2 regions of the Saliniradius amylolyticus genome follow, and region 2 is predicted to be linked to the other one. Evidence: riboswitches for the same ligand, from Rfam matches in the RefSeq annotation. Region 2 holds a riboswitch; the other holds the start of a gene.
The links. A riboswitch is a leader RNA that binds a small molecule or an ion and turns the genes downstream of it on or off. The one in region 2 is predicted to bind thiamine pyrophosphate.

Region 1 (8,278 bases), 220 kb from region 2:
CAGTCTGACGCTCGTTTTGCCGAGAGCTTTGTGCGTCAGCGTTATAACAACGGTTATGGAGAGCGGCGAATTGAGGCTGAACTGCGTCAGAAACAGGTGGAGGATGCCTATATCCGACAGGCTTTCTCTGAGTTAGAAGGTGACTGGTTTGAGGCAGCCAGAGTCGTCTATCGCCGTAAGTATGCCAACCCCATTCAGGATCAAAAGGACCGTTTTAAACGACTGCGCTTTATGCAGTATCGTGGGTTTACCCAAGAGCAGACGCGTTACGCCATGGAAGATGCTGAAAACGAGTAACCCCCCCTTCAGGGTATTTCTGTATTGAGACAGATGGAATCGCCACTTTTTAGGTGGGTTTTTGATTGTCACAAGGCCTTTGTACGCTGACATTCGCTGACTATTCATGGTATGGTGCCGGATCACGTATTTTGGATAAATTTAAGCGTTTTCCGGGACCATCAATGACCATTAGCACTGCTGATATTCGACGTAAATTTCTGGACTTTTTTGCCGCCAAAGGCCACCAAGTGGTACCCACCAGTTCACTGGTGCCACATGACGACCCGACCTTATTGTTCACCAACGCGGGTATGAACCAGTTTAAGGATACTCTGCTTGGCATTGAGAAACGCGACTATAACCGGGCCACATCGGCACAGCGCTGCGTGCGTGCCGGCGGTAAGCATAATGACTTGGAAAATGTCGGTTATACCGCGCGCCACCATACCTTTTTCGAGATGATGGGCAACTTCAGCTTCGGCGATTACTTTAAGCGTGAAGCCATTCAGTTTGCCTGGCAGTTTCTGACCGACGAGCTTAAGCTGCCTAAGGAAAAGCTACTGGTGACCATCTATCACGAAGATGACGAGGCCTATGATATCTGGGCCAAGGAAATCGGCGTTCCGGCGGATAAAATTATTCGCATCAGCACCTCGGACAACTTCTGGTCTATGGGCGATACCGGCCCCTGTGGTCCCAGCTCCGAGATCTTCTATGATCACGGCGAGCATATCTGGGGTGGGCCTCCCGGAACACCAGAAGAAGATGGCGACCGCTTTATCGAGATCTGGAATCTGGTGTTTATGCAGTACAACCGTCTGGCGGATGGCACCATGGAAGACCTGCCCCAGCAGTCTATCGACACCGGCATGGGCCTGGAGCGTATTGCCGCTATCTTACAAGGCGTTCACAGCAACTATGAAATTGACCTGTTCCAGAATCTGATTAAGGCGGCGGCAACGGTCACCGGCACTGAGGATTTGGAAAATCAATCGCTGCGTGTGATCGCCGACCATATTCGCTCTTGCAGCTTTTTGATTGCCGATGGTGTTATGCCCTCCAATGAAGGTCGGGGCTATGTGTTGCGTCGCATTATACGCCGTGCCGTGCGTCACGGTTATAAGCTGGGTGCCGAGGATGTTTTCTTCTACCAGCTGGTGGAGGCCCTGATTAATGAGATGGGTGGAGCCTATCCAGAATTGAAGCAGCAGCGTACGACCATCGAGAAGGTGTTAAAGCTGGAAGAAGAGCAGTTTTCCCGTACTTTGGAGCGAGGTCTGCAAATGCTCAATGATGCTCTGACCGACATTGGCGATAAGCAGATCCCCGGTGAGCTTGTGTTTAAATTGTATGATACCTACGGCTTTCCCGCCGACCTGACCAATGATGTGGCCCGTGAAAAAGGTTACACCATCGATGAAGCGGGCTTTGAAAAAGCCATGGCCGAGCAGCGAAAGCGTGCTCAGCAAGCCAGTCAATTTGGTAAGGATTACAATGACACCCTGATCTCAGAGCAGCTGTCTGAGTTTACCGGCTACGATAACGAAGCGGGTAATGCCAAGGTGGTAGAGCTGTTTAGCACCGATGATAAGACTGAGCAGTTGGAAGCTGGTCAAACGGGAATGGTGGTTTTGGACAATACGCCATTTTATGCCGAATCCGGCGGTCAGGTCGGCGATACCGGGATCTTGGAAATGAAAGGCGGTGTTTTCCGTGTCACCGACACTCAGCATATGGGCAAGGCCATTGCTCATAAAGGGGTGGCAGAGGTGCCGCTGAAGGTAGGTGATAACGTCAATGCAGTGATCGATTCCGAACGTCGTCAGGCCATTAAGCTCAATCATAGTGCCACTCACTTGTTGCATGCGGCGCTTAAACAGGTATTGGGCGAGCACGTGAACCAAAAAGGCTCTTTGGTAGAGCCGGAGCGAATGCGCTTCGACTTCTCGCACTTCGAGGCCCTGACCCATGATGAGATTGAGCAGTTAGAGTCAGTCGTTAACGAGCAGATCCGACAGAATCACAGTCTGGAAACTCAGCTTATGGAACTGGAGCAGGCGAAAGCCGCCGGTGCCCAGGCACTCTTTGGTGAAAAGTATGATGATGATGTAAGAGTCGTCAGTATGGGGCCTTTCTCAATGGAGCTGTGCGGGGGAACCCATGTGAATCAAACTGGTGATATCGGCCTGTTCCGCATCGCCAGCGAGGCGGGGATTGCTTCGGGCGTACGTCGTATTGAGGCAGTAACGGGCGAGGCGGCCCTGGCCTTTAGTCAGGCCCAGAGTGAACAACTGAAGCAGGTCGCGGGAAAGGTAAAATCTGAACCCAGCCAACTGGTTGAGCGTATAGAGCAGATTCTGGACCAGCAAAAGGCTTTGGAAAAACAGGTTCAGCAATTGAAACAGAAAATGGCCAGTCAGGCGGGATCCGAACTGCTTTCCCAGGCGTATGAAATAAGCGGGACAAAAGTCCTGTCTGCTAAATTGGAAGACGTGGAACCCAAATCACTGCGGGATCTGATGGACACCTTGAAGAATCAGCTGGGCTCTGGCGTGATTGTGCTGGGTGTGCCGGGACAAGGCAAAGTTAATCTGATCGTCGGTGTCACCAAAGATCTGGTGGGGCAAGTGAAGGCCGGGGAACTGGTCAATTATGTGGCCCAGCAGGTGGGAGGCAAAGGCGGCGGTAAGCCAGACATGGCACAAGCCGGTGGTAAACAGCCAGAAAACCTTGACCAGGCACTGGCTTCGGTGGCGACATGGTTAGAGGATAGGCTATAATCGCCGGACCATGGCAGATCAGTTTTTGCAGTGACACAAAAACAAGGAATGATCGGCGTTGCAGAGGATTTCAACGCTTGATGGTACTGGAAGGAAAGATGATTAACGGAAAGGAGCAAGAGAATGCTGATTTTAACCCGTCGTGTTGGTGAGACTCTGATGATCGGTGACGAAGTGACCGTTACCGTTCTGGGAGTGAAAGGGAATCAAGTTCGCATCGGTGTGAACGCCCCCAAAGAAGTGTCTGTTCATCGTGAAGAGATCTATATGCGCATTCAGGCAGAGAAAAACTCTGACTCAGGAAGTTTGGCTTCCTCTGATAGCGACGATTAGGCACAAAAAAGAGGCTGGTAATTCCAGCCTTTTTTTATGTCTTTTGATTGCCGAACTGGTCCGGTTTTCTGCAGGTAATCATAGAAAAACTAGCCCTACTTAATAAAAACTCACCGAATCGTGCAAAACTCCAACACCTGTATGTTGGCAGCCCAAAAAAGGTTTGACTTCGCCCAGTGAATCATTAAACTTCGCTCCCACATTGAGGAGAGATGGCCGAGTGGCTGAAGGCGCTCCCCTGCTAAGGGAGTATAGAGTTTGTAGCTCTATCGAGGGTTCGAATCCCTCTCTCTCCGCCATTATTTTTAATGCAATGGTCAGCGCGTGTGTAGCTCAGCTGGATAGAGTACCTGGCTACGAACCAGGCGGTCGGAGGTTCGAATCCTTCCACACGCGCCATCTTCTTCTGAAAGTGAGATACTTTTTGAAGAGCGGTGTAGAAGTTGTGAATGGAAGCGTATTTAGGGTGTTTACGTCCTTGTACGGATATTCCAGCCAAGCCATCCATGGCTTGTCGTTCAGCAAACTTCCTTCATCCACAGGATAAAGGTTTTGCTTCACCCTTCCACACGCGCCATTTTTCTACTTTTGGTGTAGAATAGTACAATTAGTTTAAAGCGTGTGTAGCTCAGCTGGATAGAGTACCTGGCTACGAACCAGGCGGTCGGAGGTTCGAATCCTTCCACACGCGCCATATAAAAGAAAAGGCCCTGTCGCAAGACAGGGCCTTTTCTTTTATCCGCGTACGAGGAGGTGAGAATCTCCTCAGGTTCGACCAAAACGCCGGGTGGGTTTTGGGACAGCCATAGGCTGGCCCGCTAGGGCGAGGGCATGGACAGCCCGAGCAATCCTTCCACAATTCTTTGGGCAGTTTGGTATGACTCCTATTGAGGTTTGTCGCGCGCAGATACGCCATTAGAAGCCCTCTACAGCATGTATTGCTAGTCAAGCCTCAGCCCTTTTTCGCTTTCTCTGTTGCAGTTCTGCTGGGCCTTGCTACAATCGCCACCGATTCAGGCTAGGCCTGAAGTAACCAAGGGGTGCCGAGAGGCTGAGATTCACGTTCACTGAGGTGGCGTGTGAACCCTTACACCTGATCCGGATAATACCGGCGTAGGAATGGTTGGGGGATTTCACCCTGCAATAAAACTCCCATTGACCTGCCGTAACGCCGGATCTTTTCACGATGTAACAGAGAAGATCCATAATGCTAAAACTATCGACCCTTGCCTTGACGACTGCTGTAAGCGGTTTGTTTAGCGCTGTCGGCGTTGCCGAACAGCTGCCACAGGATGTTGAACACATTATCGTTAGCAGTGACTTTCAAAAGCGTAGTCTGCAAAAGTTGCCTTCCAGCCTGTCTATTGTTGGTGCACAAGACATTGAGCTCCGTCAGGCTCAGCACCTGGAGCAGATTTTGAATGTGGCGCCGAATGTTAATTTTGCAACGGGCGCTTCTCGTGGGCGTTACATCCAAATTCGCGGTATCGGGGAGCGCAGTCAGTTCGCCGAACCCATCAATCCATCAGTCGGCGTCATTGTGGATGATATGGACTTTTCCGGTATCGCAGCAGTGGGAACCTTGTTTGATGTTGAGCAAGTCGAAATTTTTAAAGGTCCACAGGCCACTGAATTTGGTGCCAGTGCTTTGGCGGGAGCGATAAAGATCAAAACCACCGAAGCCACCGCAGAACAAACCCAGAAGGTATCATTGACTCTGGCGCAGCAGGATACCTGGCGACTCGGCGCTGCCATAGGAGGCGCTTTAACTGACAGAGTATTTTACCGCGTTGCGCTTCAGCAACATAAAAGCGACGGCTTTGTTGAGAATATCCACCTGAACCGGGAAGACACCAATGGACAGGATGAGCTTACTGGCCGATTTAAATTGCGTTACCTGGCTTCTGAGCGGTTAACCCTAGATTTGAATTACCAGCATTTTGATATCGACAATGGCTATGATGCCTTCTCATTGGAAAACAATCGCCAGACCCGTTCTGACCAACCTGGATTTGATCGCCAGCAGACTCATGCGCTGGGTTTAAGAGCGCGTTATCAAGTCTCTTGGGGCGAACTGTTGGCGATAGGCACCCATGCGGAGTCTGAGATTGGCTATGCCTATGATGAAGACTGGACTTTTACCGGCTTTCATCCCTGGGGGTATACCTCTTTTGATGCGTACTTCAGAGACAGAGATACTCAGACCATAGAACTTCGGGCATCTTCCAACGATATCAGTGCTCTGTTTAACCAGTCTACAGATTGGACTTTGGGGGTCTTTGTTAAGGCGACCGAGGAGGATCTGCTGCGTCAATATACTTACGCCGCGTCAGACTTTACCAGTGAGTATCAGCCTGATAACCAGGCCATTTACGCTGAAACCCGCTCGCGTCTCAGCGAACGACTGGGGCTCACGGCAGGCTTGCGACTGGACCACTACGAAATCGACTATCAGGACTCTAATGCCTATCGTGAGCGTTTAAGTGAGACTATGTTGGGCGGTAAGCTGGTACTCGACTACGATCTTACCTCAAACACGATGCTGTATGCGGGGCTTTATCGTGGCTATAAGGCCAGCGGTTTTAATCCAGACGAACGTGTCAGTGCCGAGAAGCGCTTGTATGACCCTGAATATAACTGGAACTACGAGTTAGGCCTTAAATGGAGCGGCAAGCAAAGTTTTGTCCGTGTCGCGGCCTTCTATATGGATCGTAAAGACACTCAGATCAGCGATTTTGACGTACAGAGCAGGCCTGATGGTACTGCCTCCTTTATCGATGTGATTGATAATGCTGATTTGGGCGAACATCAGGGGCTGGAGTTAGAATCTGGCTGGCAAGTCACTGACAATCTGAACCTGAGTGCCAACCTGGGCTTATTGGATGCCAGCTTTGAGGGCTACCAGAGAGCCAATGGTGACTTTGTCGAAGAGCGGGAGCAGGCACAATCCCCCAGCTATATGTTCAATCTGGCCTTGAACTGGGATATAAGTGATCGTCTGCGCTGGCATGTGGAAGTGGATGGTAAAGACGAATTCTACTTCTCCGATGGCCACAATGAACAATCGGGTGCCTATGAACTTGTCCATGCCAGCTTGTCTTACCACCTTGCCCATTGGACCTTGTCATTATGGGGACGTAACCTGACGGACGAGACCTACTATACTCGGGGTTTCGGCGGTTTTAATAATGACCCCAGAGAGGGGTATGCGCCCCCGGAACCTTACTATCAACTTGGTGATGGTCGTCGTATTGGCATCAGTGCCGAGTACACTTTTTAGGAGGTATTGATGAAACTGGTGGCAGAATTGTCTCTGTATCCATTAACCGAACAGTACATTGGACCGATTAAGGATTTTATTGCCCGGCTTAACGGACACCCTGAGTTAGAGGTGGTAACGACCGCTACCAGTACAAGGGTAGCCGGCAGCTATAAGGCAGTAATGGCGATCTTATCTGCGGAGATGCAGCGCACTCATGAACAGGTTGGACAGGCGGTGTTTGTGTGCAAATTTTTAAACGGTGACAAAATGCAGGAGCACGCCTCTTGAGTTTTTGGCAGCAGTTGGCCGAGCAATGGAATGCTCAGTCTGGTTGGGAAGTCGTGGCGGTGATTCTCGCTATTGCTTATGTCTGGCTGGCTGCGCGTCAACATATCGCTTGCTGGCCATGTGCGTTAGTCAGCACAGCCATCTACAGCTGGTTGTTCTGGGATAATACACTGCCTATGCAGGCGGCGTTGAATGTTTATTACTTACTGATGGCCCTGTACGGTTGGTGGCACTGGCGAAAAGGCAACCAGGAACGAGGCTTGCCGGTTTCACGGCAGAGTAAGACTTTTCACGGGCTAATGATTATTGGCTGTTTGATGGTCTCGTTGTCCATGGCGTATGGTTTGTCTTGGGTCTTTATCAGTGACTACCTGTATCTGGATGCATTGGTCACTGTCTTTAGCCTTTACGCCACTTACCTGATGACCCAAAAGGTATTGGAAAACTGGGTTTACTGGGTAGTCATAGACGCTTTGGCTGCCTGGCTGTACTGGCAAACCGGGCTTTACCTGACCAGTATTCTCTTTATCGGTTACCTGGGGTTTGCGGTTTATGGTTTGATTCAATGGTACGACTCAATGCCGGAGCGGACTGCCAATGCGACCTGAACCGAATGTTATTGAAGAACTGGTGGAGCAGGGCCTTTGCAACAGGGACGCTGACTGGAAGAAACTGGATGAGGGCGCAATTAATGATAACTTCGTCCTAAAAGATAATGACACTGAGCTATTTTTAAAATGCTTTGCGCAAAAGACCCCTGCCAGAATTGACCGCCAAGTCCAGTATCAGATACAACAGCAACTGGCTAAACAGGGCTTTGCGCCAGAGCCTCTGTATCTGGGTGTACAGAGCAATTTCATGTTGGAGCCATGGCTGGATCTGACACCTATTGCGAAAAGCCGGACACCTCGCGAACTTAAAGTGGCCTTTCTGGCCAAACGCTTGGCTCAAATTCATGCATTAGACATCGAGGCCCCTGAGCTGGACTTAATTGGAGACTGGCAACACTATTTGGACAGTGGCGCAATGCTCAGTGAAGGGCAGCAAAAGATGATGCAGGAGTATGAGCAGTTGTGGCGCTCAGTGGACAAAAGCTGCTTTTGTCACCATGATCTGGCATTTAGTCACGTGTGTGTATCGCCGCAGAACATGACGCTGGACTGGGAGTACGCGGCCCTGTCTAATCCTGCTTTTGATATCGCTTCCTGCGTGTGGATTAACGAGCTCAGTCGCGCTGAAATGAGGACACTGGTGAAAGTCTATGCTGCTGAGTCCTCTAAGAATTGGCGACCCTTAGAAGAGCTCACTAGCCAGTTTTTGCCCTTGGCCAATTTTA
Region 2 (8,278 bases):
TGGAGCACCATGCCGATCTGGTGAGCTGGCAGCAAGCCTGCAAAGCCTCAGGCGCAACGCTCAAAGTCGCACCTATCTTCGACAACGGTGCGCTGGATGTGGATGCCTTTAAGGCCCTGCTCAGCGAAAACACCCGGCTTGTGGCCATGCCGCATATCTCCAATGCACTAGGTACCATCAACCCGGTTAAGGAGTTGACCGCTGCCGCCAAAGCTAAGGGTGCGCTGGTGCTTATAGATGGCGCTCAGGGCATTGCTCATGGCATGGTGGATGTGCAGGATATCGGCTGTGACTTTTATGCCTTTTCCGGCCATAAGGTCTTCGGGCCGACTGGTATTGGTGCCCTTTGGGGTAAAAAATCCGTATTAGAGGACTGGCCGGTATGGCAGACCGGTGGCGAAATGATCAGTCGAGTGACCTATCAGGATGCAGTCTGGGGTGAGCTGCCTAACAGACTGGAAGCGGGCACCCCAAATATTGCTGGCGCCATCGGCTTTGCTGCAGCCATCGGCTGGTTCAGCCAACTGGATCTGGACGCCGTTAAGACCCATGAAGCCTCTCTGATCCAATCGGCCACTGAACAGGCCGACGCCTTTGAAGGCTTGACTATCGTCGGTTCTGCCCCCAATAAAACCGGCATACTGAGTTTTATAATGCAGAGCGCTCATCCGGCCGACATCGGATTTATTTTGGATCGTCAGGGCATCGCCATTCGCACCGGCGATCACTGCGCCCAGCCATTGATGAAGCGCTTAGGTGTACCGGGCACCGCTCGGGCCAGCTTTTCCATTTACAATACCCTTGAAGAAGTCGACCAACTGTTTAAAGGGCTGAAAAAAGCCCAGATGATGTTGGCCTGACCGAGGAGGTACTATGTCCGTCGAAACTTTTACACCCAATCAGTCAGTGGTCAGCTTAACCGAGGCGGCCATTCGCCATTTTGAAGGCAAACTGAACAGCCATCCGGATAAGATCATCCGACTGTCCACTAAGGTCAGCGGCTGCACCGGCTATGCCTATGTGCTGGACTTCGCCGATACCGCCGAAGAGGGTGACACCAAGATCGCTATCAGCGACAAGTTGACTCTGGCGGTGGAAGCCAAAGCGGTGGACTTGGTTCGCAATACCGAGATCGACTACGTGCAGGAAGGCGTCAACGGCGTGGTGAAATTCAATAATCCCAACGTGGTCGACGAGTGCGGCTGCGGTGAAAGCTTTAACGTAGGCTAAGCATGCAGCAGAAAATGGTGGTGATGGAGCGCGACTGCATGGCCCGTCGCGTGCCCTCCGGTGAACCTAAGACTATTCCCGGCGGTGAATTTGTGACCCTGACCCAGGATCTGGGCGGTAATTTTACCGTCACCTGGCAGGGTAATATGCTGCGCATCGACGGTACTGACGCCGATGCTCTGGGTCGCAAGCCCCAGAAGCTCGAATTCGAGACACCGAGTGATGACACCATCAGCAAAGATCAGGTGTATCAAGCGCTGGAAACCATCTATGATCCCGAGATCCCAATTAACCTGGTGTCTTTGGGACTGATTTATGAGGTTGCCATCGATCAGGATAACAGCACCGTTAATATTCAGATGACCTTAACCGCGCCTGGCTGTGGCATGGGTCCGGTTTTAGTGGGTGATGTAGAATACCGTGTCGCGATGGTACCCAATGTGGACAAGGTCAATGTGGAGCTGGTATTTGATCCCCCCTGGTCCCGTGAGATGATGAGTGAAGAGGCGCAGCTGGAAGCAGGATTGTTCTTCTAGCCTGGCCACTGTTGTAACCAGAAACTGAGTGTAGGATCTCCAATGCCATTACCTTCCACTGACGAAATCATTGACGACATTGGCTTTTTTGACGACTGGGAAGAGCGTTACCAGTATATCATCGATCTTGGCAAGGCTCTGCCCGGCTTACCGGAAGAGGCTTGCACCGAAGATAAGCTGGTGCCCGGCTGCCAGAGCCAGGTGTGGCTGATTACCGAGCAACAAGACGGTAAACTTCAGTTTAGAGTGGACTCGGACGCCATTATCGTTCAGGGCCTGCTGGCACTGGTCATGGCCGCGTATAACAACAAAACGCCCCAAGACATTCTCGATTTCGATATCGACGCTTACTTTAACGAACTGGACTTAGAGCGTCACATTTCACCGACGCGAGGTAACGGCCTGCGCGCTATCGTTACCAAGATCCGAAAAACCGCCGAGCAGGCCCATTAGTAGAGCGTCATTTACCGGATAACCGGTTTAGGAAGGGCATTAAATGGTCGAGTACGGAGGGCCTTGTTAGCGCCATCGCGTGTGGTGCCGCAGTAATTACTGCTTGCTGCTTGTAATTACTCGCAGCTATAGTCAATAGCCGGGATGCAAAGGACGCTGGCGTGACATCATCCTGGCTGCCTACCAATAATAACAGAGGCCCCTCGAAGCGTTTTAGTGCTGGTGCCGGAGTGAGCTGGCTCAATTCATGACTTGGATCGCCGTCTAGACCTACATGCGCAAGATTAGCCATTAATTCACTGACAGAAACATACGCGCCTTCCAGCACCAAGCCTTCAACGTTTCGATGAGCCGCTACATAGCTGGCTAGACTTGTGCCAACAGAAACGCCGTATATCACCACCGGCAAATCGGCTGAAAAAGCCTTCCTGGCAGCATCAAAGACCCGCAATGCATCTGCTTTCAGGTTCTCAACAGTGATCGGATGAATAGCATCACTGGCACCCAGACCTCTAGGATCAAACCAGGTTACATTGGCGTTAAGTGCAGCCAGAGCCCTTAACAGACCATGAGCGCGCTCCAATGACATGCCATTACCGGGGTAGAACAGGATCTCTCTTTGCGCATTGTCAGACTCGAAGCGCAGTCCTCGAAGTTTGGCACCATTTACTCTATCCACACTCACGGAATGTGCCTTTCCTTCAGCCCCTTGTTTTTTCAGTGAGGTGTTGATGGTATCAATATCCAGTAACACCACCTCATTACTCTGCACAATAAACTGGCTGGTTGTCATTGTTTTAGCACAAAGGTCCATTGGCAATGACAAAGTGAAAACGGTGATCGCGACTAACCTGAGCATATTGGATTCCTGTTTTTTTGATAATGCCAGTAGACGTATTTTCATTCAGAATTACAAACGGAGAAATGTTTCAAAAAATGACTCGCAAATCGAGTCAACACATCTAGTGTTGATGCTGCTCAGGACCTGAGCCAACGCTTTAACGTCTATACTGCAATAAATAACGAACTTGCATAACATTCTCATGCTCAGCGACGATACTGTTTTGAATAAAGCTTTGGAACTGGCAAGGAGTACTTCTTGGGAAGACTTCAACATCAATGAGCTGGCTATAGGTCTTGATATAAGCTTGAGCGATTTGTACCGATGTGTTCGCTCACGGGATGATCTTGCTGATCTTTTGTTTGACCGGGCCGATACCAATATGCTGGATGCCTCTCAGAAGCCCGGTTTTATACAGCAAACTGCCGAGGCTCGATTAGCCCATTGCATATCGAGCTGGCTTGAGACACTGGCCCCCTACAAACCTCTGGTACGGGAAATGTTGGGCTACAAATTAGAGCCCGGTCACATTCATCTTCAGGCGCATGGTATTACTCGCATCAGCCGCACCGTGCAGTGGTTTTTAACGGCAGCGAGGTGGCAACCACAAGGCCTCTCCCGCATTGTGACAGAGCTCGGTGTCACTTCGGTATACGTAATCACCTTTGGCCGGTTTCTTTCGGACGATAAGCTGAATCCCCCCCACCTAAAAGCGCAATTGCAAGCGCGACTGCAACCTTTAGCTCCGCCCCAATAGTTAATGGATCCCATCACTCACGGTATTGTCGGCGCAGCTCTGGCTAGAAGTGTCTCTGTCATCAGGCCACCGCAAAATCACTCAGAAAGCCATTTATGGTGGCAACTGGGTGTTCTCGCAGCATTAATACCGGACTTGGACTACCTTCTGTTTTGGGTCGATCCACTGGCCTTTTTAGCCTACTGGCACCGCTCTTTTACTCACTCTTTGTTCCTGGCACCCTTGTGGAGTCTGACTATCGCCGCTGCGGCTTACCTTCTGACAGCGCATCGCTATCCATTCGTACTGTTATGGCTTGTTGCCACAGCAGGCGTGCTCTCTCACTGTTTTCTTGATGCTCTGACGCCTTTCGGAACCCAATGGTTTCAGCCATTCAGTGATGTGCGAGTCAGTGCAAATCTGCTGTTGGTCGTGGATGGTTATTTCACCCTGATACTATTGGTGTGTCTGTGGTTGATAGTAAAACACCGGTCCTGCAAAAGTGTCCTACTGGTTTGGTTCCTCCCTGTGGCGTACCTTCTGGTCGTAGTGGGCATCAAGCAACAGATCCGACAGGAGCTATCGCAACAATTACCTTCGAATACAACGCCATCAGACATACGTTTGTTCCCGCAGCCGTTTTCGCCTCTGCTGTGGCAAGCCATTACTCACAAAGCGCAAGGTAACTGGCGGGCGAGAGTATTTTACCGGACCAACTTCATCCCATTACCCCTGGATGCTACACAGCGATTGTCAGGCTTCACCACTACCTACCAGCCCAGCCATAGTCCGGATTGGCAATGGAAACCTCTTTGGCCGAATACTGGTAAGGACAACGCCTTAGCAAAAGCCGCCTGGCATCAACCTAACTTTGCTCCTTTTAGAGACTTTGCCCAGTACCCGGTACTGTATCATCTCGGCCCTCTTCCACCTCACTCGCCCGCTGGTTCATCAACCTGCTTTTGGTTCAGTGATCTGCGTTATCATTGGCCTGGTATCCCACCAGCATTTCGATTTGGCCTTTGCCAACAACATAATGGCCAATGGCAAACTCATCGTCTGCCCTATCTGAGTATTCCATAAGGACCGTTCACCACCGGTAAGATTCTCTTCACTTGCTTTCCGACGCAGCTGACGTTAGGGTAAAGACACATATCTTGTCGGAGTGCCCGAAAGGGCTGAGACCGCATTAGCGGGATCCGTTGAACCTGAACAGGCTAACACCTGCGGAGGGAACAAGACTGGGGAATCGATCCCTATTCTTATCAATCAGACGCCGATCGGCTCTCTGACAAGATCTTCACATCAACTGAGGATCAATCATGTCAGAGAGACGACAACAACGGCAGGCCGCACAAGCCTATATTCACCAGCTTAAGGCTAACCCTTTTCCCAATTCCAAAAAAATCTACGTATCCGGCGTTAAGCACGACATTCGCGTGGGTATGCGCGAAATTCACCTGACGGCCATGCAAACCGATGAAGGCCAGTATCAGCCTGACCCCGTGCCGGTCTACGATACCTCTGGGCCCTACACCGACCGTGAACAACATCTCGATGTTTACCAGGGTATCAAGCCGCTGCGCCAGCGATGGATCAAGGCCCGTGAGGACACTCAACCGCAAACAGAGACCGAGTCGGATTATCGCCGTGAACGCCTTACTGACGATTACCTCAAAGAGCTTCGCTTCCCCGGTGAACGCCACACTCGCAAAGCCTTACCGGGCGCAAATGTCACCCAAATGCACTATGCCAGGCGAGGCATCATCACCCCGGAGATGGAATACATCGCCATTCGAGAAAATATGGGCCGGGAACGAATCAAGCAGCAGGTGCTGAAGCAACAGCATCCGGGACAAAGCTTTGGTGCGCGGATCCCCGAGCAAATCACTGCCGAGTTTGTCCGTGAGGAAGTAGCGGCAGGACGTGCCATTATCCCCGCTAATATTAACCATCCGGAATCCGAGCCCATGATCATCGGTCGTAATTTTTTGGTCAAGGTCAACGCCAATATCGGTAACAGCGCTCTGACCTCTTCTATCGAAGAAGAGGTAGAGAAGATGGTTTGGGCCACCCGTTGGGGTGCCGACACCATCATGGATCTCTCCACCGGCCGCTATATTCACGAAACCCGAGAATGGATTATCCGCAACAGCCCGGTACCGGTGGGAACCGTACCTTTGTATCAGGCACTGGAGAAGGTTGGCGGGGTGCCCGAAGATCTTAGCTGGGAAGTGTTCAGGGATACTCTGATTGAACAGGCCGAACAAGGCGTGGACTATTTTACCATCCACGCAGGCGTGCGCCTGCCTTTTATTCCCATGACCACCGAGCGTTGCACCGGCATCGTTTCAAGAGGCGGTGCGATCATTGCCAAATGGTGTCTGGCCCATCACAAGGAAAGTTTCCTGTATACCCACTTCGAAGACATCTGTCAGATTATGAAGGCCTATGATGTCGCCTTCTCACTGGGCGATGGATTGCGCCCCGGCTCAATTTACGATGCGAACGACCAGGCTCAGTTTGCCGAACTTAAGACTCTGGGCGAGCTGACCAAAATCGCCTGGGAACACGATGTGCAAACCATGATTGAAGGCCCGGGCCATGTGCCCATGCAGCTTATCAAGGAAAATATGGATAAGCAGCTTGAAGAGTGCCATGAGGCACCGTTCTATACCCTGGGACCACTGACTACCGACATTGCACCAGGTTACGATCATATCACCTCAGGCATTGGTGCAGCTCAGATTGGCTGGTACGGCTGCGCCATGCTGTGCTATGTGACCCCCAAGGAGCACCTGGGCCTGCCCAACAAGGAAGACGTCAAGGAAGGCTTGATCACCTATAAGATCGCCGCCCACGCCGCCGATCTGGCCAAGGGCCATCCCGGTGCTCAGATCCGCGATAATGCTCTGTCTCAGGCCAGGTTCGAGTTTCGCTGGGAAGACCAGTTTAACCTGGGCCTGGATCCCGAACGCGCCCGCGCTTACCACGACGAGACTTTACCTCAGCCTTCGGGCAAGGTGGCCCATTTTTGCTCCATGTGTGGTCCCAAGTTCTGTTCTATGAAACTCAGTCAGGAACTGAGACAGGGTGAACATGACAAGGCCATTCCGGTAACCGACATTACCCGGGGCATGGAAGACAAGGCGCAGGAATTCAGGAGCTCGGGCGCCAAGCTATACCACGAGGTCCAATGAAGCCCCCCCGCATTGCCGTCATTGGCGCCGGCCTTATGGGCCGGTTGACTGCTTTGGCGTTACAGGAACTCGGCGCTGAATTGCACCTGTATGATCGGGGCGATCTTGACGGTCAGCAGAGCGCCGCCCATGTAGCGGCCGGTATGCTGGCCCCCGCCAGCGAGTCGGTGAGCTGCGACAATCTGGTTGTTCGTCTGGGCCTAAAGGCGATACCCCTGTGGTCAGAGCTATTAGCAACGCTCCCGCAGCCGGTATTTTTCCAGCAGAAAGGCTCACTGGTGATAGCCCATCAACAAGACAGAGGCAGCCTGGCGCAATTTCGACAGCAACTGTCTCACAGACGTCGCCACTTTGTCGGGCTTCAGGCAATAGACTGCGACGCCGAGGCCATCGCCCAATGGGAGCCGGAGCTGGCGGGCCGTTTCACGCAAGGCTTACTGCTTCCCGGTGAAGGGCAGCTATGCAACCGCAGCTTACTGCAAAGTACCCAGGGGGCCATTCAGTCCTCAGGTATTCGTTTTCATGGCAACTGGCATGTGTATAGCACCGATAACGGATATGTATCGGCTCATCAGACCGAGCACAAGCCTGAACCTCGCCATCGCCGCGACGCCTTCAACCTGATTATCGATTGTCGAGGCACCGGTGCCGCAATCCCGAGCTTACGGGCCGTGCGCGGCGAAGTGATCAGAGTCACCGCAGATGAGGTTCGTCTTAACCGGCCGGTACGGCTCATGCACCCCAGGTATCCGCTGTATATCGTTCCCAGAGAGAACAGCCGTTATGTCATCGGCGCCACCGAGATCGAAAGCCAGGACAACGGCAATATCACCGTTCGCTCGGCACTGGAACTGTTATCCGCGGCCTATGCGGTGCATCCAGGCTTTGCCGAGGCCCGCATCGACCAGATGCAAAGCCATTGCCGGCCCGCCCTTACCGACAATAACCCCGCTATTCGCTTTGACAACGCGCTTATTGAGGTCAATGGCCTTTACCGCCACGGCTTTCTGCTGGCACCAGCATTACTGGAAGAAATCAAGCACAGTGCTACCACCATGCTTGAGCTGGGGGCCGATCGAGCCCTTAATCAACGCCGCGAGCAAAGTCAGTTCGCGGAGCTTTATCATTCTGCGAGACATTAACGATGACTAAACCCATGATCAGTATCACCCTGAATCGACAACCTGTGACCCTGGAAGCCGGAACCAGCGTCGCTCAGCTTTTGGCGCAGGCGCCGCCTTCCGAGCCCTATGCACTGGCTGTTAACGATGAGTTTCTGGAT

Region 1: another riboswitch for thiamine pyrophosphate. It lies ahead of HMF8227_RS10225 (TonB-dependent receptor); the one in region 2 lies ahead of thiC (phosphomethylpyrimidine synthase ThiC).

What each region holds. Positions count from the first base shown of each region.
Region 1 covers NZ_CP029347.1:2,188,636-2,196,913, reverse strand. Annotated here, with positions in the region: gene HMF8227_RS10255 (regulatory protein RecX) at 1-297, shown strand, start outside; gene alaS (alanine--tRNA ligase) at 462-3,059, shown strand; gene csrA (carbon storage regulator CsrA) at 3,183-3,392, shown strand; tRNA gene HMF8227_RS10240 (tRNA-Ser) at 3,599-3,691, shown strand; tRNA gene HMF8227_RS10235 (tRNA-Arg) at 3,715-3,791, shown strand; tRNA gene HMF8227_RS10230 (tRNA-Arg) at 4,010-4,086, shown strand; TPP riboswitch at 4,419-4,529, shown strand; gene HMF8227_RS10225 (TonB-dependent receptor) at 4,600-6,672, shown strand; gene HMF8227_RS10220 (YkoF family thiamine/hydroxymethylpyrimidine-binding protein) at 6,682-6,942, shown strand; gene pnuC (nicotinamide riboside transporter PnuC) at 6,939-7,550, shown strand; gene HMF8227_RS10210 (phosphotransferase) at 7,540-8,278, shown strand, end outside.
Region 2 covers NZ_CP029347.1:2,404,668-2,412,945, forward strand. Annotated here, with positions in the region: gene HMF8227_RS11215 (aminotransferase class V-fold PLP-dependent enzyme) at 1-860, shown strand, start outside; gene HMF8227_RS11220 (HesB/IscA family protein) at 874-1,230, shown strand; gene sufT (putative Fe-S cluster assembly protein SufT) at 1,233-1,766, shown strand; gene HMF8227_RS11230 (SufE family protein) at 1,809-2,219, shown strand; gene HMF8227_RS11235 (alpha/beta fold hydrolase) at 2,227-3,078, opposite strand; gene HMF8227_RS11240 (TetR/AcrR family transcriptional regulator) at 3,248-3,817, shown strand; gene HMF8227_RS11245 (metal-dependent hydrolase) at 3,821-4,879, shown strand; TPP riboswitch at 4,948-5,048, shown strand; gene thiC (phosphomethylpyrimidine synthase ThiC) at 5,119-6,996, shown strand; gene HMF8227_RS11255 (FAD-dependent oxidoreductase) at 6,993-8,138, shown strand; gene thiS (sulfur carrier protein ThiS) at 8,141-8,278, shown strand, end outside.